2 linked regions of the Roseateles amylovorans genome follow. Each later gene encodes a partner of the first gene's protein in a complex. Links are inferred from orthologs where the notes say so. Each region holds a gene or a part of one and is shown on either strand. Other genes may lie near its edges. The genes, in order: hfq and N4261_RS12020.

Region 1 (5,840 bases):
TCACGGGTGGCCGTGAGGCCTTCGGCGCGCGTATGCAGCACCGGGCCGCAATAGCAGAGCCGGGTGACGCCGTCGCGGTTGAGCAGGTGGGCATCGATCCGAGCCACCTGGGGTGTGGTGTCCGCACGCAAGCCCAAGCTGCGGCCGGACAGTTGGTCCACCAGCTTGAAGGTCTTGAGATCCAGTGCCTGACCGGTTCCGGAAAGCAGCGAGTCGAGATGCTCCAGCATAGGAGGCATCACCAGCTCGCAACCGTAGGTCCGCGCCATGTCCAGCAACTCACGGCGCAGTTCTTCGATGCGGCGGGCCTGGGAGGGCAGGACGTCAGCAATGTGCTCGGGCAGCAGCCAAGCAGAGGCCATGGACGTTCAGGGGAGGGGTTAAAAACGGCATTGTACCGGGGTCGAGGCGAACCCCGGCGTACTGCGCACGCACTCGATCGTCCGTCGCGCATTCCGGCGACGGCCAGCACGGCAATTCAGCACGGATCCACGCCGCAGCCAGAGGCAGGACGCTCGCCGCTCGTGCGATCGGGAGATCTGCAGATCCAGGCGATCAGCGGATCAAGCGATCAGCCGATGACGATCCACAACAACAGTCCGCCGCAGAGCATGCTGGCCAATCCGAGAAAACGGAGTTGGCCGTCGCTCATCGCCATGAGTTGTCCGAAGAGCCGCCGCCGCGCTGACGGGTTCAGCAATGGCATCAGCCCTTCGGCCATCAGCATCAGCGCCACGGCGACCCACCAGGCTGCGCCGCTCATTGATCAGGCAGCGCCGCTCATTGACGACGCAGCGCCGCTCATCGACCAAGCCGCGCCGCTCATGGTCAAAACGCCTGCGCCGACTGCAGCACGCGCTTACTTGCGCGGCGAAGGGGCGGCGCCACCGCCCTGCCCGCTCGGCGCACCGTTGCGCAGTGCCTTGAAGAACTCACTGCTCGACGGATCGACCACAATCACATCGTTCTTGCTGCGCCAGGTCGAACGATAGGCGTCCAAGGAGCGATAGAACTGCGCGAAGGCCGGATCGCGGCTGAAGGCTTCCGCGTACAGGGCGGAGGCCTTGGCATCACCCTCACCCATCACCTTCTGAGCATCACGATAGGCTTCGGCAATGATGATCTCGCGTTGCTTGTCGGCATCGGCCTTGATCTTCTCGCCTTCGGCCGAGCCGGTCGAACGCAGCTCGTTGGCCACGCGCACACGCTCCGACTTCATGCGGTTGTAGACCGCCTCGGTGATGTTGGACGAGAAGTCCACCCGCTTGACCCGCACATCGACGATCTCGATGCCGAACTGCTTGGCTTCCTCTTCCAGACGCCGGCGCACATCCTGCATGACCTTTTCGCGCTCGGTGGCCAGCACGGCACGCACGGTTCGACGGGTCACCTCTTCGTTCAGCGCGGCCTGCACGATCGGGCTGAGCCGGGTGTCGAGGTTGCGCATGCTGGTGCCGCTGTTGCGAATGAACTGGCGGGCATCGACGATGCGCCACTTCACCAGCCAGTCGATCACCAGGCTCTTCTTCTCGGCGGTGAAGATCGGGCGCGAATCGGGGCTGTCCAGCGTCTGCACGCGACGGTCCACGAACACCACGTTCTGCAGCGGCGGGGGCAGCTTGAACTTCAGACCCGGCTCGGTGATGACTTCCTTGATCTCACCCAGCGAATAGACCACGGCGGCCTGGCGCTGGTCGACCACAAACAGCGTCGAGCTCAGGAGGACGAACAGGATCAACAGGCCCAGGACAACGGAAACGATGCGATTCATTGTTGTGTTCTCCCTGGCGATCAGCGGCCGTCGCGGTCGCGACCACGCAGGTTGTCGCGAGAGCGGACATCAGAGTTCAGCACGCTGGAACCGGTGGTCGGCTCCTGCGGCACGGCGGGCGTCGGCACCGAGGTGGTGACGGTGCCCGTGCTTTGCTGCATCAGCTTGTCCAGCGGCAGGTACAGCAGGTTGGAGTTGGAGCGGCTGTCGACCATCACCTTGGACACGCGCGAATAGACCTGCTGCATCGTGTCGATGTAGAGGCGATCACGGGTCACGGCCGGCGCACGCTGGTACTCGGTGAGCACGCTGCGGAAGCGATCGGCCTCACCCTCGGCGGTGGCGACGACCTTGGCGCGGTAGCCTTCGGCCTCCTCGCGCAACCGGGCCGCCTGGCCTTGCGCACGGGGAATGACGTCGTTGGCATAGGCCTCGCCCTCGTTCTTCAGGCGTTCGCGGTCGGCGTTGGCGCGGAAGGCATCATCGAAGGCGGCCTGAACCTGCTCCGGTGCCTGCACGCTGCCGACGTTGACGTTGACGACCTGGATGCCGGTCTTCAACCGGTCGAGCTGGACCTGGATCGACTTCGCCAGATCGACGGCGATGGCGTCACGCTGCTCATAGAGCACCGAATCCATGTTGCTGCGACCGACGATCTCGCGCACCGCCGATTCCGCTGCCTGGGAGACGGCTTCATCGGTGTTGACGTTCTCGAACAGATAGTCGCGCGAATCCTTCAGCCGGTACTGGACGGTGAAGCGGATGTCGACGATGTTCTCGTCCTGCGTCAGCATGGACGAATCGCGCAGGCCGGTGGCCTGTCCGACCTGGCTGCGCCCGCCGACTTCGACCGACTGCAGCTGAGTGAACTGCACCACCTCATGCGCCTGGAACGGGTACGGGAAGCGGTACTGGATGCCGGCGTCCACCGTGCGGCTGTATTTGCCGAAGGAGGTGATCACCCCCTGCTGGCCTTCCTGCACGATGAACACACCGCTGGCCAGCCAGCCCAGCGCCACCACACCCACCACCAGACCGGCGCCGATGCCGGCGCCCTTCATGTCCGGCTGGAAGTTGTTGCCGCCGGCGCCATTGCCACCGCCAGTGCCGCCGCTGTCACCGCCGCGACCACCGAACAGGCGCGAGAGCTTGCGGTTGAAGTCGCGCCAGAGCTCGTCCAGATCCGGCGGGCCTTCATTGCGGCCGTTGCTCATCCACAGGCCCACCCAGCGGCGCAGGCCGCCGGTCCCCTGATGAGGGGCACGTCCACGGCCAGCGACGGACATGCTGTCGTCTTGGTTCATACGCATCCTGATGAGGAATTCTTGTTGCGAGTATCGGGCATCCCCGCCGTCATCTGGCCAGCGGGTCGTCGGAACCGTCGGTGATGTCGGAAGGAGCTTGGGTCAGGTCTTGCGGATTCAAGCCACGCGCATCCAGACCCGCGTATTCAGGCACCGGTTCAGCCTGCATCAGCGACGCGATCATGCCGCGCAACTCGTCCAGGCCGTCGTGCTCGACCGCGCTGACGAAGATGCGGGGCAACCGCTGTCCGCCGTGCTCACCACCGATGCGGGGCAGCCAGTCCTGGATCGCCCGGGGCCGCTGATCGGCATCCAGCAGGTCCACCTTGTTGTAGACCAGGATCTGCGGAATGTGCTGGGCGCCGATTTCAGTCAGCACCCGCTCGACTTCTTCCATCTGCTCGGTCAGCACCGGGCTGGACGCATCCACCACATGCAGCAGCAGATCGGCGTCGGCGGCCTCCTGCAGCGTGGCCTTGAAGGCCTCCACCAACTTGTGCGGAAGATCGCGGATGAAGCCGACTGTGTCCGACAGCGACACGCTGGTGCCGGCCTCTTCGAGATAGAGCGATCGGGTGGTCGTGTCCAGGGTGGCGAAGAGCTGATTGGCCGCATAGGTGCGGGCCTTGGTCAGCGCATTGAACAGCGTGCTCTTGCCTGCATTGGTGTAGCCCACCAGCGAGACCCGGAACACGCCGTTGCGCGACCGCGCCCGGCGCTGCGTGCTGCGCTGCTTCTGGACCTTCTTCAGCCGTTCCTTGATCGACTTGATGCGGTCATCGATCATCCGCCGGTCCAGCTCGATCTGCCGTTCGCCGGGGCCGCCGCGCATGCCGATGCCGCCGCTTTGGCGCTCCAGATGGCTCCAGCGTCGGACCAGGCGGGTGGCGAGGTATTGCAGACGGGCCAGTTCGACCTGCAGCTTGCCTTCGAAGCTCTGGGCGCGGGCGGCAAAGATTTCGAGGATCAGCGCAGTGCGGTCCGCCACCGGCACGCCGAGATGGCGTTCCAGGTTGCGTTGCTGGGCAGGTGAGATGGCCTGATCGAACAACACCGTGTGGGCGTCGTGGGCCTGGACCATCAGTTTGATTTCATCGGCTTTTCCTGAACCGACGAACAGCGCGGCGTCAGGCGCCTTGCGCTTGGCCACGACGCGGGCCACGGGCGTATCGCCTGCAGATTCCGCCAGCAGGGCCAATTCATCCAGGGTGGCGTCGAAGGCCTCGCCGCGGCCGAAGTCGACGCCCACCAAAATGGCGCGCGCCGCCTCGGGGGGCGGCGTCTGGTGAGTGGGGTCTTGAGATGTCAAGGTAGAGCTTGGAGGGCTGGCCTCGTTGTCGCCACTGCGCGAGCCGCCCGGGTGGCGGGCGGGACTCCGTCGGAGGCGATCGAGGCCCGCTGGATCAGGGCCTCCGGGCGCCGCCGATCGGTCGATCAGGTAGGGGCGTCGCCGCTCTCGCCGGTATGGAAGTTCACGGCACGGCCCGGAACCACCGTCGAAATGGCGTGCTTGTAGACCATCTGCGTCACCGTATTGCGCAGCAGCACCACGTATTGGTCAAAGGACTCGATGTGGCCTTGCAGCTTGATGCCGTTCACCAGATAGATGCTGACCGGCACATGCTCCTTGCGCAGCAGGTTCAGGAAAGGGTCTTGCAAGAGTTGTCCTTTGTTGCTCACGATATGCTCCGTGTTGTGAGAGAGAGAGGATGTTGGAAGACCGCACCTTATCACAGGCCCGGGTTTCCCCGGACCGCTGTGTGATCAGGTTTCAGCGAATGGATTCTTCGAAGACCGCATCTCGATGCGCAAAGGCGTCCCGACCAGCTTGTAATGGTCGCGGATCCGCCCTTCGAGGTAGCGCTTGTAGACGTCGCTGACACCCTCCAGCGCATTGCCGTGAATGACGACAATGGGCGGATTCATGCCACCCTGGTGGGCATAACGCAGTTTCGGACGGGACACGCCGCTGCGCTTGGGCTGCTGATGCTCGACCGCCTCATGCACCAGGCGGGTCAGCACCGGCGTGGTCATCTTGCGGTAGGCCGATGAATAGGCATCTGCCAGCGCTTTCCACAGCGGACCCAGGCCCTGGCGCTTGAGCGCCGAGATCTGAAGGATCGGGGCGAAGCGGAGGAAGGCCAGCCGGGTCTGGATCTGCCGCTCCAGGGTCTCACGCTGGTAGCTGTCGATGGCGTCCCATTTGTTGATCGCCACCACCACCGCACGACCGCTGTCGAGCACATAGCCGGCGATGTGCGCATCCTGGTCAGACACGCCCTGGGTCGCATCGATCAGCAGCAGCACGACATTCGCATCGGAGATCGCCTGCAACGTCTTGACCACCGAGAACTTCTCGATCGCCTCGAAGACCTTGCCCTTGCGGCGAAGACCGGCGGTGTCGATCAGCTGGAACTTCTGACCATCGCGCTCGAAGTCGACGCTGATCGCGTCGCGGGTCGTTCCCGGCATGTCGAAGGCGACCAGCCGCTCCTCACCCAGCCAGGTGTTGATCAGCGTGCTCTTGCCGACGTTGGGCCGACCGGCCACCGCCAGGCGGATGGTGCGCTCATCGGCGTCGTCCGGCTCGGCGGCCTCATCCTCATCCTCTTCGGGGCCGAAGCTGTCGAGCACCGCTTCGAGCAGGCTGCGGATGCCCTGCCCGTGCGCGGCGGACACCGGATGCGGCTCCCCCATGCCCAGTTCGTGGAACTCAGCCAGCAACGGCGAGTCGCTCATGCCTTCGGCCTTGTTGACCGCCACGA
Region 2 (16,402 bases), 1.7 Mb from region 1 along the record:
CCCGATCTGCTGACCAAGGGGCTCGCGGCCATCGACCGCAATGTCAACATCCAGGCACGGATGATCTCCGACATCCTGGACATGTCCCGGCTCAATGTCGGCAAGTTGCCGCTCAGCCTCGAACAGGTCACGGCCGGCGCGGTGCTGCGCAATGCCGTCGCCGCGATCCAGCATTCCATCGAGGAAAGCGGGCATCAGCTGGTGCTGGACCTCCAGGGCGAGGACCTGGTGCTTCATGCCGACAGCGGCCGGCTGCAACAGGTGCTGTGGAACCTGCTCGGCAATGCCGCGAAGTTCTCCCCGCGGGAGACGGCCATCACCCTCACCCTGAGGCCCCAGGACGGCGGCGCCCTGATCGAGGTGCGCGACCAGGGCCAGGGCATTGCGGCCGAGTTCCTGCCGCATGTGTTCGACCGTTTCACCCAGAGCGATGCCGCCAGCAATCGCCACCACGGCGGACTGGGCCTGGGGCTGGCCATCGTGAAGAGCCTGGTGGAAGCCCACGGCGGCTGGGTACGGGTGGACAGCGACGGCACCGGCCAGGGCACCCGCATCGCCTTCTGGCTGCCCGGCGCCGAGCTGGGATCCGTCGATCCGTCGGCCGATGCCGAGACCGGCAGCGGCGCCTTGAGCGGCTATGGCGAACTCAACGACGCGCCGTCGGTCGCGCTGCCCGGCCTGCGGGTGCTGCTGGTGGACGACGATGCCGATGCGGGCGCCATGCTGCGCCTGATCCTTGGCGAACGCGGCGCGCGGGTCACTTCGGTCCAGAGTGTGGATGAAGCGCTGCGCACCCTGACCGAGCGGTCCTTCGATCTGCTGATCAGCGACATCGGCATGCCGGGCCGGGACGGCTATGAACTGATTCGCGACTGGCGTTCACGCGAAGCGGAAGGCCCCCAGCCGCCGCGTCGCCTGCCGGCCATCGCGCTCACCGCGTTTTCACGCGAAGTGGACCGCCAGCAGGCGCTGCATGCGGGCTTTGATGCCCATCTGTCCAAGCCGCTGAAGCCGCAGTTGCTGTTGCGCGTGGTCGAGGAACTGTCTCAACGTCCGGGCTGAGCACGCGCTCGAGGGCGAACCGAATTGAACGCCTGGTTCAGTTGACACACTGAGCGAGCTTCGCCACTGCTGCGACCGCCCAGGTTGGTTCATCGATGTCTCCTACCTTCCGCCCGGCTGCCATCGAAGCCGGGCCGTTCACCGCCCCCATTCAGGCGCAGCGCGCTGCCGGCGAGGACCGTCCGAACGACCCCACGGCCCGACGCCCGACACCCGACGAGTCCCACCCGCCGCAGCCGTCCGCCACTGCAGCCAGATTGGCCGACGCCATCCCGCCGGATCTCCCAACGCTGTGGCGTCCCATGACCCGGCATTGGCGAACCGCGTTGTCCGAGCTGGCCACCCGCGTGCATGCGCGGTGCGAGGAGCAGCCCGATGCGCAGGACATCGACCGCGCGCTGGCCGCACTCACCGCCCTGCTCTGCCAGCACCTCGACGATCTCGACGCGCAGGTCGCGCAGATGACGCAGGTCGCGACGGAGGGCCCCGCGAGATCAATGCCGGTCGCGTCGCCCGGCCCGCGCACCGACCGGACGGTGTGGCAGGAGCTGCAGGCGCTGCGGCAGTCGCCGACGCTGCGGCTGATCGAGCACAACCCCTTCCTCCGACTCGACCTCACGCCCAACCTGGATCAGCTCCTGCGCCGATGCGAGGCCCATGCGCAGGCGCAGGCGCAGGCGCAGACGCAGACAATTCAGCAGGGAGTCGTGCCATGCCGCTGATCCGTTGGGCCAGTGCCGACGTGGTCCCGAAGCACACGCCATCGGCCCCGGTGGCCGCATCCAGCTCCAGCGGCGCGCTGGTCGAGCGCCGCGGGCTTTCCCCGTCGCAGACCCAGTTCGTGGAAGACGTGCTGAGGCGCGGCGGCGCACTGCTTGAGGAGGCTCGCCAACCGCCGCCAGCCGATCTCGGGCTCAAGAGCGACGAACACGCGCGCCTGGACGCATCGGCCGCCGCCGCGCGCCGCCGACGCCGCCCCGCTGCGGGCGATCGCGTGGATGTGGATGCGCATGCGTTCGGCACATTTTTCTCGGGCGACCGACTGGCGCGGATGATGCAGCCCCACGGTCGCGATGTCGAATTCAGGCGTGCCCAACTGCGCGCGGACTGGAGCGCCCTGCACCAGGCCGCCGACGCACTGAAGGACGAGCCCTTGAGCGGCCACTTTCACCCAGCCGCCCGTCAGGTGGAACGGCTGGCCCAGACTTTCCTTCAACACGCCGCCAGCCATCGGGCGCGAGACGGGCAGGACGCCGACCGCCTGGATGTGGCCACCTCCCAGGTCAAGTCGATGCTGGTCCTGGTGCGTCAGTCCATGCAGCAGCATCTGGACGCCGCGCTGAGGGATCAGGTGGCCGCGCAGCCATCCCTGCGCGCAGAGGCCCGTCAACAGCACGCGCTCATGCTCTCGCAGCGCTTCGGGGCCGTCGCCGCGCCAGGCGGCAGCTCCGACGTCGAGCTGATCCGCAATGCAGACAGGCGCATCGCCTACGCCTTCAAGCCGGTCGCCGGGGAGTCCAATCAGACGCTGATCCCTCCAGGCGGGGGCGCCATGCGCGAAGCGCTGTGCGCTGCCGCCGGGCGCGAGGTGCTTCGGCAGACCGGCCTCGACCTCGGCTTTCCGGAGGTGACGCTGGCCGTGATGTCGGGCCATGTCGGCGCGCTGGTGGACGGACTGCCCGGCGAATGCCTGGATCCCGAGGCCTTGATGGCGCGGGTCGACCGTGAGTCGATCTCGCCGCAAACGCATCTGGAACTCAAGGTCCGCGGTGATGAAGTGGCGACCTGTCTGGCCCCGGTGGAACTTCAGAAGGTGCTGCTGGCCAATCTGCTCACCGGCAACCTGGATGTGAAATGGGGCAACGTGATGGTGGACCCGGCCGGCCGCTGTCGGCCCTTCGACGGCGGCACGGCGTTCCCGACCGCCGCACAGATGGCGATGTCCGTCGCCCTGGGCGTGCAGCCGTCGGCCATGGGCTACCTGCCGTTCTCCGTGTCGCCCGCCGCGGCATCGGTGGAGATGAACCGCGGCTTGGTGGAGGCGGTGCTGCGCATCGATCCGCAGGCCTATGCCGCGGCCCTGCAGGACGCGCGGTCCGATCTGTTGAAGTCGATGGACGGACTGGCGCGACGGGACCGATCGGGGACGTCAATCGACACCCCACGCCTGCTGACCGAGGCGGACGTGCAGCGCGGCGTGGCGTCGCTGCGCCTGGTGCAGGACGTTCTTCGCAGCGCTCCGCGGATGACGATGAACGCCTTCGCCCGGCAGTTCAGTCAGCGCGCCGCCACACTGACCTCGGCCACCGAACTGGAAGCCCTCCAGCGCCTGCAGAAGGCCGATCCCAGGCTCGCTCGGAAGGACCGGGCCGCGTTTGTGGCGCGTTTCGAGCAGGCCTGCGCGGCGACTCAGCCGGTCCGGCTGAGCGAACGCCCGACCGAGATCAGGGGCTGACCGGGCCGCGTCCGCGCGCCGGCTGCGCGCTCGCCGACGCGTTGATCGGTCTGACCGTGAACGCCGGAGCACCTGGATCGGCTTTCGTGGGCCCGGCGGCGAACAAGTTCTTCCCTTCGAATGCAAACCCTTTATCCATGTGACACCACCAAGGGGCTTCCACCGCCCGCAGGAGTTCATGGCCTTGTCCACCCATCCCCACGACCATGCCGCGGCCGCCGCATCGCCGGATGCGCGCCCGCCGCTGCCGCAGCCCGGCGTTGCCGCCCGCTTGGCAGACACCCCCTGGCGCGACCGGCTTGATGACGTCGCCCTCGATGACACCCCACCCGCTGCCTCAGCGCCACGTCCTCCGCACGATGACGTCGGCGCCCGCCGCCGGCCCGCCGCGTCCAGGACGGCGGCGGCGCTCACCACACCGCCGTCGACGCCGCGATGGCTTGAGGCCCTGGCGACCTGGCAGCGCGGCCAACACCAGATCACCCAGGCGCTGGAGGAACTGACCCGAACGGTCATGGCACGCTGCAACGGCGAACCGGATGCCGACGAGATCCAGACGGCGTTGTCATCCCTCACCGACCGCCTTCCCACCCGCGACGCGGTGTTGTTGCGACTGCTCGAAGGGGGCGATCCCGCCGTGCCGCCGCTGTCGCCGCAACGTCGCCTGAGCGAGGCACTCGCCACCATCGCTTGCTATCAGGAAGCCCTGGACGACGAGTTGCTGGATGAGCTGGAACACAACGGCTTTCTGCACTGCAGCCTGCGCCAACCCTTGACCCAGGCGTTGGACGACACCCTCGCCCACCTTGTCCCCTCCACCCACGTCCGCCCATGAGAACTCTTCATCACGCCGCTTCATCGGGTCATTCGGCATCGCCGGATCTGCCGCTCAAGGACCGGGCCGGCGCCGGCGCGCCAACCGGACTTCCCCGCCCCCAGCTCAGCGGCCCTCAAAACCGCTTCATCGCCGACATGCTGGCCAAGCATCGCGCCGGTGTACCTCAGATCGCCACGGACGGCCCGCTGAGCTACGCCGCGCCCGGCGCGTCCAGCTTTGACGAGAACTTCTCACCCGCCAAGCTGGAGAAGATCCAGGCGCTGTTGTCCAAGCGCAAAGGTCTGCCCCTGTTTCGCAAGAATTCCACCGGCAGCTTCCAACCGATCCTGGATGCGGCCAAGGCGCTTCACTCCGCCCCTCAGGAACGGTTCTGGGAACAGGCGAGATCGCTGCAGCATCAATTGGTGCGCTACCTCACGCCCGAGCGACGCAAGCGGCTGGACACGCCGTCCGGCCATCTGCTGAATGCGTCGCAAGAGGTCAGCCGCGCGCGCGCCTCCACGGCGCATCGGATGCTCAACGATCTGCGTCATCTGATTCAGCACGGCATCCATGAAGCCCATCCGCAGCGCTACAGCGCGACACCCTCCTCCAGCCAGGCGCCCATGACGTCGTTTGCGAAGGCGATGGCGCGCGAATTCGGGGAGAGCAAGGCCCAATGCGGCGACGGCATGCGGCTCATCCACCAGGCCGACGGGGGCGTTGCCGCCATCTTCAAGCCATTCCCGACCGGGGCGTCGCACGCCGATGTGCCGCCGGTGAACAAGCTGTTGCGCCAGGCCCTGTGCCACAGCGCCAACGAGACCGTCCGCCAGCAGACCGGGTTGGATTTCGGTTTTCCGGCAGTGGCCTTCTCCCGGATGGACGACCAGCCCGGCGCGCTGATCGAAGGCATCAATGGCCGTTGTTTCGATACGCGCGCGCTGGCCGACCGGCGGCGCGCGGGACTGACGGATCACATCGGCATGGAGCGAACCCTCGCCCGCTGGAACCAGGAACTGGGCACCGTGCCCGCAAGGGAACTGCAGCGGGCCATGCTGGGGCATCTCGCCATGGGAAGCACCCAGTTGTCCTGGGACCAGTTGGAGGTGGACCCGTCTGGGCAATGTCGTGCCAAGGGCGGACAGACCGCCTTCCCTGAACCCGGCACCGGCCCCAACAATCCGAACCCGGCCGCCGCCCTGTGCAGGGACCTGGACGGCAAGGCGCTGCCCGCCGCCAGCAAGCCGATCGACAGCCAACTGCGCAAGGCCTTCCTCAAGATCGATCCCGAAGCCCTGCAAGCCCAGTTGACCCGGCACCGCGACGACTGGCTGAGGACGCTGGCGTCCACGCTCGACCGCTCGGCCGACGCGACAGTGAACCAGCCGCCCTGGCGTGAGCTGATCAGCGACGAGGCCATCGCGCACACCTGCGGCCAGATCCGCGCGCTGCAGACGCACCTGGCCAAGCAGCCACAGGCGACCATGGCCTCGCTGGCCGAGCATGCCCCACCCGCCAAGGATGTGTTGGCCAAGCGGGGCGATGTCAGTCTGCGGGCGAGACAGGTCGCCCCCCCCACCGACTTCGAGGCCGCATCGGGGTCGGACCGACCGGCTGTCGCTGGGCATCGACCCTTCGGCAACCGCCTGCCCGCCGGCATCGTGCAGCGGCTGGCCCACTTCGAGCCGTTGAAACGGTCGGAATCCGACGCGACCCCGCAGCCAGGCGAGCTCCCCCCGCCGTCGTCGGCGCAGGCACGCGCCGCTTCCTCTCGACCGAACGGCTCGGGCATTCCGGAAGTGGATCTTGAGGCCTGGAATGAACTCTTCGGCGAGGACGAAGTCCCCGGCAGCCGGCGCTCGGCCTCATCGTCCAGCTCGGCTCCGCTTTCCAGGCAGGATTCCGGGATCGACAGTCCGCCCTCGTCGCTGCCCACCAGTGACTACGCGGAGATCTCGTCGCCCGTGATGGGGCGCCGCAAGGAGAAGGCGGCCCCCCTCCAGTCCTCGGCACGAGACTCCGATCCGGTGTACGCCCAGGTGTTGCCGAAGGCTCAGCGACCCCGTCCGACCGGTGCGCCACCCCAACCTCCCCGGCCGACCTCTTCATCGGGGCCGTCATCGGAGCCGTCGGATGCACCACCACTGCCGCCGTTCTCGCGTCAGTCACTGCGCCCGTCACAGCGCCCGTCACAGCGACCGTCACAGCGACCGTCACAGCGACCGTCGTCGAAGCCCTCCGTTCGGTTCTCGTTGCCGCCCTCCGAAGGCGCTGCGGGCCGCCCTTCAGCGTCGTCCACCACCGTCCGCACGTCCACACCGCCGCGCGTCGGTCGCTCTGCGCCATCGAGCACTGCGCCGACCATCGACGTCGAGCGCAGCAACAGCGTGCTGGTCAAGGCCGCCGCCACCTATATCCGCGAGATGGGCAGCTGGGCGAACCTGGGCGGGGAACTGGCGCCGCTGGCCATCACCAACCTGCCGGGCTGGCCGGCCAACCGGTCGCTGCAATTCCTGAATGCAGGCGACCGCAGCGAACTGATTCGTTACCCGCAGGGCAGTCAGGCGGAACCGGTGCAACTGTTGCGCGATCCCCAGCGAGAGCACTACACGCCCCTGCTCCGCGGCGAGCCGGTGGAGGTGGCCACCGATGGCGACTGCTTCTATCGCGCCATCCTGAAGGGTCTGGGCGATGACGCCCCGCTGTTCCGCAAGACACTGGGCCTGCCGGAGAACGCCACCGAGCAGCAGGCGGTGCAGCGTCTTCGTGAACGCCTGGCCACCCACATCGAACAGCAGGCCGAACACTACAAGCCGATCGTTGCGCTGTTGGCGGTCGTCGGCACGCCCAACGAGATGACCATCTAGCTCACCCGCTGTCACCTACGGCCCGCCCGTCCCCGATCACGCCGGCAGTCGCCGCGTGTACCGGGGGCCCGGGCGCGGTTCCAACCGGGCGCTTCAGGCGCCCGGTTTCATCTCGAACTTCAAGCCCAGCCAGAACGAGCGTCCCGGCGCGGGTTCGTAGAAGCGGCCATTGCCGTCGTTGACGATCACGCTGCCGACGTAGCGGCGATCCGCCAGATTGTCGATCCGGGCCGTCAGCGACCACTGGCCATGGCCCACTCGCCAAGCCTGGCTCAGCCGGAGATTCACCAGGCCATAGCCGGCCGCCCATTCGCTGTTGATGTCGTTGACTGCGGTGCGTTTCACGCCGCGCCACTCCATGGCGCCTTCGGTGTCGCTCGCCCACGCCGGCTTCCAGGCCAGTTCCGCAAAAGCACTGCCGCCCTGCGTGCCCGCGATCCGGTTGCCCGACGCCACCGGCACATTCGCTGCCGCACAGGGTGTGCCGGTGCAGGTGAGGAAGGCATCGCGGTAACGGGCCTTGAGGGTGGACACCGCCCACTGGGTGCGCCAGGCCGGCGCCGGCTGCCAGGCGGCCGACAGCTCCGCCCCGCTGCGCCGGGTGCGGCCCACGTTCTGAAAGCTGGACCGGCCTCCGCTGTTGGTGAGCACCCCGATCTCGTCGCGGGTGGTGACATGGAAGGCGGTGGCGTCCAGCGCCAGGGTGCCGCGTCGCCATTTGAGGCCCAGCTCCTGCTGAAGGCTCTTCTGGGGCTTGAGCGCGGTGTTGAAGCCCCCCAGCCCGTCGGCGCGGTAGGCCAGCTCATTGAGCGTGGGCGATTCAAAACCGCGGCCGATCGACGTATGCAGCAACAGCGCCGGCGACAGCCGCCAGCCCAGCCCCAAGGCGGGGTTCGCATAGCTGAAGCGCAGTGCGCCCGAGTCGTCGCCGTTGGCCAGGTACCGATCCCGCGCGCTCATGCGCACCTGCCCGGCGCGCACGCCGGCACTGGCGGACACCGCTTCGCTCACCGCCATTTCCAGCTGCGCATAGGCCTCGCGGGTGGTCGCCCGATTGTCCTCATCCCGACGCAGCGCGCCGGTGACGCCAAGCTGCTGAGACGCCCCGATGCCGATGAAGTTCTCGTAGCCCTGCCGGTCGTCGCGTTGCCGCTCCAGATTCAGCCCGGTGGCCAGCGTCGCGTCGCCCAGGCGCCAGCGCAGTCGCGCATCGATCCCGTCCTGCCGCCGATCGAAGTCCACCACCCCGCCGCCACTGCCCGGCGCCGCCTGCGCGCCGGTGGTGATCGACTGCCACTGCGTCACCGACCGGCGACCGACATAGGCGGTCAGGCCACTGTCGACCAAGGGCCCCAGGCCATCGAACTGATGCACCCATCGCCCTCCGAGCTGCGTCTGGCTGGCGTTCTTGCGGGTATTGAACTGCAGGGCCTGCGGCGTCGTCTGGTCTGGATCGGCCGCGAACTGGGCGGCCGTCAGCCCCAGCGGATCCTGGGCACGCTGGTCGATGTCGCTGAACAGCAGCAACACGCGATCGCGCGTGCCCTGCCAGCCCAATCGTCCATTGACCAGCGTGCGCCGGGCCTCGCTCTGCGGTCGAAACCCATCCACCTCCAGACCTGAGACGCTGGCCTGCGCCTCCCATCCCTGTCCGAAGGGCGTGCCGGCCGTCAGCCGCGCTTGTCGCAGGCCGGCGCTGCCGGCGTCCAGATCCAGGCCGAGCTGTGGCGCCTTCACTGGTGCGCTGACCAGCGCGATCACGCCACCCGAGCTGTTGCCATACAGCGCGGAGAACGGTCCCCGCAGCACCTCGATGCGTTGTGCCGACGCCAAATCGAAATGCGTGACCTGACCCTGCCCATCGGGCATGGTCGCCGGAATCCCATCGGTGTAGAGCCGCAATCCGCGCACACCGAAAGCGGCGCGAGCGCCGAAGCCACGCGACGACAGCTGCAGGTCCTGGGCATAGTTCTGGCGGTGGTTGGCGGTAATGCCGGGCACCCGCGTCAGCGCTTCGGACAGGTTGATCATCGGCCCCGCCTCCCGCAGCGTTTGCGACTCCACCACCGACACCGCATACGGTGCATTGGCCAGCGCGCGCTCGGACACACTGCCGGACACCACGACCACCGGGAGCGTGACGCCGGCCTGCGGAGCGGCATCTACCTGCTGCTGTTGCTGTTGCTGTTGCTGTTGCTGGCCATCTTGCGCGCGAGCGGGCACGGCTGCGGCAGCACAAGCCAAGGCCCATGCGGCGGCGGATGCGGTCACCGTGCGCCCGACGCGCAACGACGAAATCGACACCACGGTCCCCGTGGCCCAGGGCGCTCGCATGCGGGCGAAAGCACGCGATCGCTCCGACGTGATACGCGTCGCGCCTGCATCGTGCAGGACCGAGCTCCGGGCCGTGGCCATCTGCCGCGCCCGCTCAGCGCGCGGCCGCTTCGCGCGGGCATGTTCCTCTTCGCGGCCACCAGTCTGGCAGCCTGGGCCCAACGGGCGCTTCGTCATCTGTGTCCTTCCAAATCAATCCGGCATTGCTGGCCCTGGACCGGTCCACCACGGTCCCGAGGCGCGCGAATGGTATCGCCCTGCACCTGAAAGCGATGACCGCATCAGCCCCACGCCATGCCAGGCATCTCGCTTGCCATGGAAGTTGCGAATCACCTTCACCCCTGCTTTTTTCAGGAGACCGGAATGGCCAAGCAGAGCGGTCCGACCGCCCCGTCCGAACCCCGCGCCGATCGTCGCGCACGCCGTGCCCGAGGCGCCCGTCGTCAGCCCAGCCTCACCTTGATCGGTGCGATGACGCTGACCCTGGCCGTGGTGCTGATCGGCGACATCGGCATGAATGTCGCCCGCGCCCTGGAGGCGCAGCCGGCCACGCCGCCGGGCTTCGGACCCAATCCCGCCTTGCCGGAGCCCGCCAAGGCGCTGGTGCCCACGATCAACGTGGCCAAGGCCATCGGCTGGCCCACTGGCGTTCAGCCGCAACCGGCCGCTGGCCTGAGCGTGGTGCGCTTCGCGGAGAAGCTGGATCACCCGCGTTGGATCTATGTGCTGCCCAATGGCGACGTGCTGGTGGCTGAAACCAATGCACCGGTGCGCCCAGACGACGGCAAGGGCCCGAAGGCCTGGGTCGCCAAGCAATTCCAGAAGCGCGCCGGGGCGACGGTGAAGAGCGCCAACCGCATCACGCTGCTGCGCGACACCAACGGCGACGGCGTGGCCGATCAACGCTTCGTCTTTGCCGAGGGCCTGAACTCGCCCTTCGGCATGGCCCTGATCGGCAACCAGTTCTACGTGGCCAACACCGATGCGGTGGTGCGCTTCCCCTACAACGAGGGCCAGACGCGACTGGCGGGCTCGCCCACCAAGCTGGCCGACCTGCCCGGCGGCACCATCAACCACCATTGGACCAAGAGCCTGATCGCCAGCGCGGATGGCAGCAAGCTCTACGCCGGCATCGGCTCCAACAGCAACGTGGCCGAGAACGGCATGGCCGCGGAACAGCGCCGTGCCGCGATCCTGGAGATCGACGTCAAGACCGGCGCGACCCGCGTCTTCGCCAGCGGGCTGCGCAATCCGGTCGGCATGACTTGGGAGCCGACCAGCAAGGCGCTGTGGGTGGCGGTCAATGAACGCGATGAACTCGGCGACGACCTGGTCCCCGACTACATCACCTCGGTGCAGGACGGCGGTTTCTACGGCTGGCCCTACAGCTATTACGGCAAGCATGTCGATGTGCGGGTCAAGCCGCCGCGGCCCGATCTGGTGGACACCGCCCTGGTGCCCGACTATGCCGTCGGTGCGCACACCGCCTCGCTGGGCCTGACCGCCTCGGACGGCAATCGGCTGTCGCAGACCTATGCGCACGGCATGTTCATCGGCCAGCATGGCTCCTGGAACCGTAAGGAACCGTCGGGCTACAAGGTGGTCTTCGTGCCCTTCGTCGGTGCCAAGCCGAGCGGACTGCCGATGGATGTGCTGACCGGCTTCCTCAATGGGAAGGGCGAAGCCATGGGGCGTCCCGTCGGCGTGGCGCTCGACAAGCAAGGCGCCTTGCTGGTGGCCGACGACGTCGGCAATGTGATCTGGCGGGTCACCGGATCGGGCAGCTCAACGGATCCGGCGTCCGGCACCACCGTGCCCGCCACCACACCGCCGCCCGCAGACGCAGCTTCGCGCTGAGCTCGAGGTCACGCGTCGACACCGAGCGCGCCAACACGCGCTGCAAACACAACGAGGCCCCGGCAAACACCGGGGCCTTTTGTATTTGCGGGCGGGATCGCCATCCCTGATCACGCCCTCCACCGAGGGGTCAGATGTCAGGGCAGCGGCGGGTGCGGTGTGGCCGCTGCCGCCGTGCGCCTGGCGCCGGTGTCGCTCCAGTCAACCGCCGACGCTCAGGGCGGCGCCACGCACCAACAGGCTGTTCGACGATTCCCAGTACTCGCTGCGATCCGGCGTCACCTTGAGCGCGGCCAGCCGCTCGGACTCCGGCCCTTCGGGAAAGAACGGACGGGCCTGCTGGGTCCACAGTTCGCGCAGCCGTGCCTTGTCGTGCAGCAGCTCGCCGCGGCCGGCGATGGAGACATACACCGAGCGCACCTCATCACTGAAGCTCAGGTTGACGCGTCGATAGCGCTCATGCGCTGCGTCGTCGTCCGGGTGATGCTCGCAGAAGAACCACAGGGCGCCGTCAGCATCGAGTTCCAGCAGCGTCATCGGCTTGCTGTCGATCGAGCCGTCCGCCAGCACGGTGGCCAGCATCGCGATCCGCTGTCCGGCAACCAACTGGGACAGGCGCGATCCGCCGGAGATCGCTGGCTGCTCGGCCTGGGGATGGGTCGGTGTCAGCGGATCGGTGCCGGTGGCGGAGGGGCGGTTCTGGGCGAGTTCGCTCATGGGCGTTCCTTGGGATTCAGGGGATTCAGGGGAATTCAATGACCGGTGTCGGCGCGCTTCGCCGGCACCTTGGCACCGGCCTCTCGCGCCTTGGACAAGCCGATCGCCACCGCCTGCTTGCGGCTGGTCACCGTCTTGCCGTCCTTCCCGCTCTTGAGCTGGCCACGCTTTTCCTCGTGCAACGCCTGCGCGACGGCCTGCTGCGCCTTCTTGCCGTACTGGCTGGTCATGGTGGTCCTCCTGATTTGAATGGAATGCCGAAGATCGGCAACCCGCATGCCGAGCATCCGGCCTCGATGGCGTGCGATTCCGATGCCCCCGAGGCATGCGGGTTGCCGAACAAGATCGACCCATGCCCGCACAGCCGCGGACGATCTTGCACCGCACACCCCCACACACCGAGGACACGACATGGCCAACCGCAAATCCGATGCTCCCGCCCCGACCGGCACATCGGCCAAGACAGCAGGCGCTGCTGCAGCGCCCAAGACCGCGAAGACAGGAAAGACCGCCCCCGCCACCGAGGCGCCTTCGAATGGCGCGAAGGCCGGCAAGACCGCGCCCAGTGCCAAGGCGGCCAAGGCACCTGGCGCTAGCGTCGCCACCGCCAAGCCCGGCGCGTCGTCCGTGCTGGGCGACGGCATCGGCTCCGCGCTGAGCACCGTCGCCGGCCCGGCCCAGGGCGAGGTGACCGCGCCTGAGGGCGCCACCGAAGCGCAGGTGCGCCTGGTCCGCAAGATGGCCGGCACCGACACCTTGGCGCGCGGCACGCCCTCCAATCCGCTGAAGGCGGCCGAGCATGGTCGCGACAACGCCGTGCATCCGCAGGCCGGCGTGCCGGTCGACGCCCCGGATGAGGAGGTCGGCGCCAGCACGCTGAGCGAGGACTTTGCCTCCGACAAGGTCGGCGACGGCATCCCCGAAGCGGGTGAGAACCCGACCAACGATTCGCTGGATCGGGTGCGGGTGGATTCGACCGGCCGGGTGCTGACGACCAATCAGGGTGTGCCCGTCGGCGACAACCAGAATTCGTTGAAGGCCGGGCTGCGCGGTCCGACGTTGATGGAAGACTTCATCCTGCGGGAGAAGATCACCCACTTCGACCATGAGCGCATTCCCGAACGCGTGGTGCATGCCCGCGGCTCGGCGGCGCATGGCTACTTCGAGTCGTATGGCGCGTTGGATGACCTCACCATCGCCGCACCGTTCGAAGCCGCCGGCAAGCGCACGCCGGTCTTCGTGCGCTTCTCCACCGTGGCCGGCGAGCGCGGTTCGGCCGACACCGCCCGCGATGTGCGCGGCTTTGCGGTGAAGTTCTACACCGAGCAAGGCAACTGGGACCTGGTGGGCAACAACATGCCGGTGTTCTTCATCCAGGATGCGATGAAGTTCCCGGACCTGATCCATGCGGTCAAGCCCGAGCCGCACAACGGCATGCCGCAGGCCGCCAGCGCGCACGACACCTTCTGGGACTTCGTCTCGCTGATGCCGGAATCCACCCACATGCTGATGTGGGTGATGTCCGACCGCGCCATTCCGCGCAGCTACCGGATGATGCAGGGCTTCGGCGTGCACACCTTCCGGCTGGTGAATGCGCAGGGCGAAGCCCATTTCGTGAAGTTCCACTGGACGCCACGCGCCGGCACCCATTCGCTGGTGTGGGACGAAGCGGTGAAGCTGGCCGGCGCGGATCCCGACTTCCATCGCCGCGATCTCTGGGAGGCGATCGAAGCCGGCCAGTATCCGGAATGGGAGCTGGGCCTGCAGGTCTTCACCGAGGAACAATCGGAACAATGGTCCTTCGACATCCTCGATCCGACCAAGATCGTGCCGGAGGAACTGGTGCCGATTCGTCCGGTGGGCCGCATGGTGCTGACCCGCAACCCGGACAACTTCTTCGCCGAGACCGAGCAGGTGGCCTTCTGCACCGCCCACATCATTCCCGGCATCGACTTCAGCAACGATCCGCTGCTGGCGGGCCGCATCCACTCCTACCTGGACACCCAGATCACCCGACTGGGCGGCGCCAACTTCCACGAGATCCCCATCAACGCGCCGATCGCGCAGGTCCACAACAACCAGCGTGACGGCCTGCACCGCCAGGCCATTCCGCGCGGCCGTGTCGCCTATGAGCCGAACTCGCTGGCGGGGGGCTGTCCGTTCCAGGCCGGCAAGTCGGGCTTTGTGTCCTACCCCAAGGCGATCCAGGGTGAGGCCCTGCGAGGCAAGCCGGAGCGCTTTGCCGAGCACTATGCCCAGGCCACGCTGTTCTGGCAGAGCCAGAGCGAGGCGGAGCAGGACCACATCGTGGGCGCCTTCCGTTTCGAGCTGACCCGTGTCCAGACGCCGGCCATCCGCCAACGCGTGCTGGCCATGCTCCGGCATGTGGACGAGACACTGGCCACACGCCTGGCGGACGACCTGGGCATGGACCTGCCCGCCCCGCTGCCGGACCTGTTGGGAGACAGCGGCGTGGGCGCCCCGGTGGCGGGCGCCGTGCAACCGCCGGAGGTGACGCGCTCGGACTCGCTGTCCTTGCTCGACCGTCCCGGCGATGGCGGACTGTGGGGGCGCCGCGTGGCCTTGCTGGTGCATGAGGGCATCGACGGCGCGCGGGTGCGCGAGGTGCATGAGGCGGTGCTGTCGGCCGGCGGCGTGCCGCGTTACATCGGCCACCGACTCGGCGATGTGAGCACGGCCGAGGGCGATGTGATCCCGGTCGAGATCACGCTGGAGACCGCGCCGGGCGCGCTGTGGGATGCGGTGGTGCTGCCCGAGGAAACCGACGATGCGCCGCATCTGTCGCGCTCCGCCCAGGCGGTGGCCTTCGTGCAGGACCAGTATCTGCACTGCAAGCCGCTGCTGGTGCTGGGGCATGACAGCGCCTTGCTGGCGGCAGTGGGTGCGCCAGGGTCAGTGGATGAGGCCGACGGCGATCCGGCCCTGTTCTTCATGGATCCGCCCGCCACGCCGGAAGACGGCACCGATCTGGCCACGGTGACCGCCTTCCTGACCAGCCTGGCCGGTCATCGCCGCTTCGAGCGGGAGATGGATCCGCCGCAGCGCTGAGGCCGACACCCCAGCCATGAAAGACGGCCCGGCCGGGCCACCTCATGCGGCGATGTCCGCATGGGGTGGCCCGGCCGGCCTCATTGGGCGAGCCAATGGCCGGCCGCCACCGCAGCGCCTCCGACCGAACCGCTGGACGATCGGCCGACAGGCAACCGACTCGCGTCAGGCCGTCCCGTGCGCGGCTTCGGTGGCGGCCTCGGCGGGCGCTGGCGGCGACGTTGTGCGGGTGCTGGTCCTGGTGCTGGTCCTGGTGCTGGGCGTCGGCCTCGGTCGCCCGCAGCGCCATGTCCATGCGGTCCAGCCTGGCCAGCGACACACGGGCCGCGCCCATTGCCTCGACCCAGCTCTGCAGCCGTCCCAACGCCTGAACGCCCACCCGCCCCCGGGCCTGCTGCGCGGTCCGTTCGGCGCGGTCGATGAGGGTCCAGACCGCGGGCGACGCGCCTTCGTCCACGTCCGCGTCCGATGCCATGTCCTACGGGGCGTCGGTGCGCTGGAACCGTTGTCCCGCCTGAGCAATCTCCGCTTGCAAGGCGGAGTAGCGACGCCACATGTCGGGATGGCAGTCGGGATCGAAACGCGCCCGCTGAAGCAGCCAACGGGCCGAATGATGCAGCGGCGAGCCTTCCTGCGGCGAGCCGTCCACCAGACCCTGGCGGAGGGTGGCGATGTCCTCACGCAGTTGATCGGCCGCATGACCACGCACCGTGTCCACGCAATGGGCCGCCTGGCTGAGGTAGTACGCCGTCAGGACCGCGAGGGTCTGATGGGCCACCTCGGAAGGGCCCGATGGGTCTGACGCGGCTGATGAGGCCGATGCGGCTGAGGGGCCGTTCGGGCAGCCATGCCTGCATGAAACCTGGGCGTGCCACGCCCGAGGCGCTCGACGTTCGTGAGGTTCCGATCGCTGTTGTGGTTGTTGTTGCGGTCGCGGTCGCCGTTGCGGTCAACCGGTCGTCCGGTCATCCCATCAACGCACTCATCGAGTCTCCGCGCCGCCCGGCGGCACGTTGGACGTCATGGCCTTCAGCTCATCACTCCACTGCTGCTCCAGCTCAGCCCGCCGACGGCGCCAGGCGGTGGACAGCGACGACCAATCCATGCCGGACGAATGCGTGAGTTGCGGCAGCAGTCCCTGCTCCACATCCTTCACATGGTGCTCGACATAACGGCCCAGGACGCCCACCAGCGGCACGAACTGCGGATCCTGCGCGGTCA

What was found.
Region 2: the proteins of hfq (region 1) and N4261_RS12020 are in contact, whole or in part, in a crystal structure (PDB 3VU3), measured with the Escherichia coli proteins. The link is inferred for Roseateles amylovorans from one-to-one orthologs.

Annotation. Positions count from the first base shown.
Region 1 is NZ_CP104562.2:4,539,455-4,545,294, forward strand. What follows is about bases 3,133-5,840. They hold hfq (RNA chaperone Hfq), read right to left. Parts: upstream 4,756-5,840; coding sequence 4,510-4,755; downstream 3,133-4,509. Other genes in these bases: hflX (GTPase HflX), read right to left, coding at 3,133-4,384; der (ribosome biogenesis GTPase Der), read right to left, coding at 4,840-5,840. Also shown: N4261_RS18800 (ATP phosphoribosyltransferase regulatory subunit), read right to left, coding at 1-362; N4261_RS18805 (DUF2065 domain-containing protein), read right to left, coding at 572-736; protease modulator HflC, read right to left, coding at 860-1,771; FtsH protease activity modulator HflK, read right to left, coding at 1,792-2,985; more of hflX, read right to left, coding at 3,125-3,132. UniProt on the Escherichia coli protein: RNA chaperone that binds small regulatory RNA (sRNAs) and mRNAs to facilitate mRNA translational regulation in response to envelope stress, environmental stress and changes in metabolite concentrations.
Region 2 is NZ_CP104562.2:2,838,765-2,855,166, reverse strand. What follows is about bases 12,148-15,381. They hold N4261_RS12020 (catalase), read left to right. Parts: upstream 12,148-12,523; coding sequence 12,524-15,181; downstream 15,182-15,381. Other genes in these bases: N4261_RS12025 (DUF6496 domain-containing protein), read right to left, coding at 12,148-12,342. Outside these bases: N4261_RS12065 (hybrid sensor histidine kinase/response regulator), read left to right, coding at 1-1,062; N4261_RS12060 (hypothetical protein), read left to right, coding at 1,320-1,784; N4261_RS12055 (hypothetical protein), read left to right, coding at 1,775-3,517; N4261_RS12050 (hypothetical protein), read left to right, coding at 3,696-4,352; N4261_RS12045 (OTU domain-containing protein), read left to right, coding at 4,349-7,204; N4261_RS12040 (TonB-dependent receptor family protein), read right to left, coding at 7,298-9,538; N4261_RS12035 (PQQ-dependent sugar dehydrogenase), read left to right, coding at 10,052-11,395; N4261_RS12030 (pyridoxamine 5'-phosphate oxidase family protein), read right to left, coding at 11,597-12,112; N4261_RS12015 (hypothetical protein), read right to left, coding at 15,660-15,959; N4261_RS12010 (hemerythrin domain-containing protein), read right to left, coding at 16,164-16,402.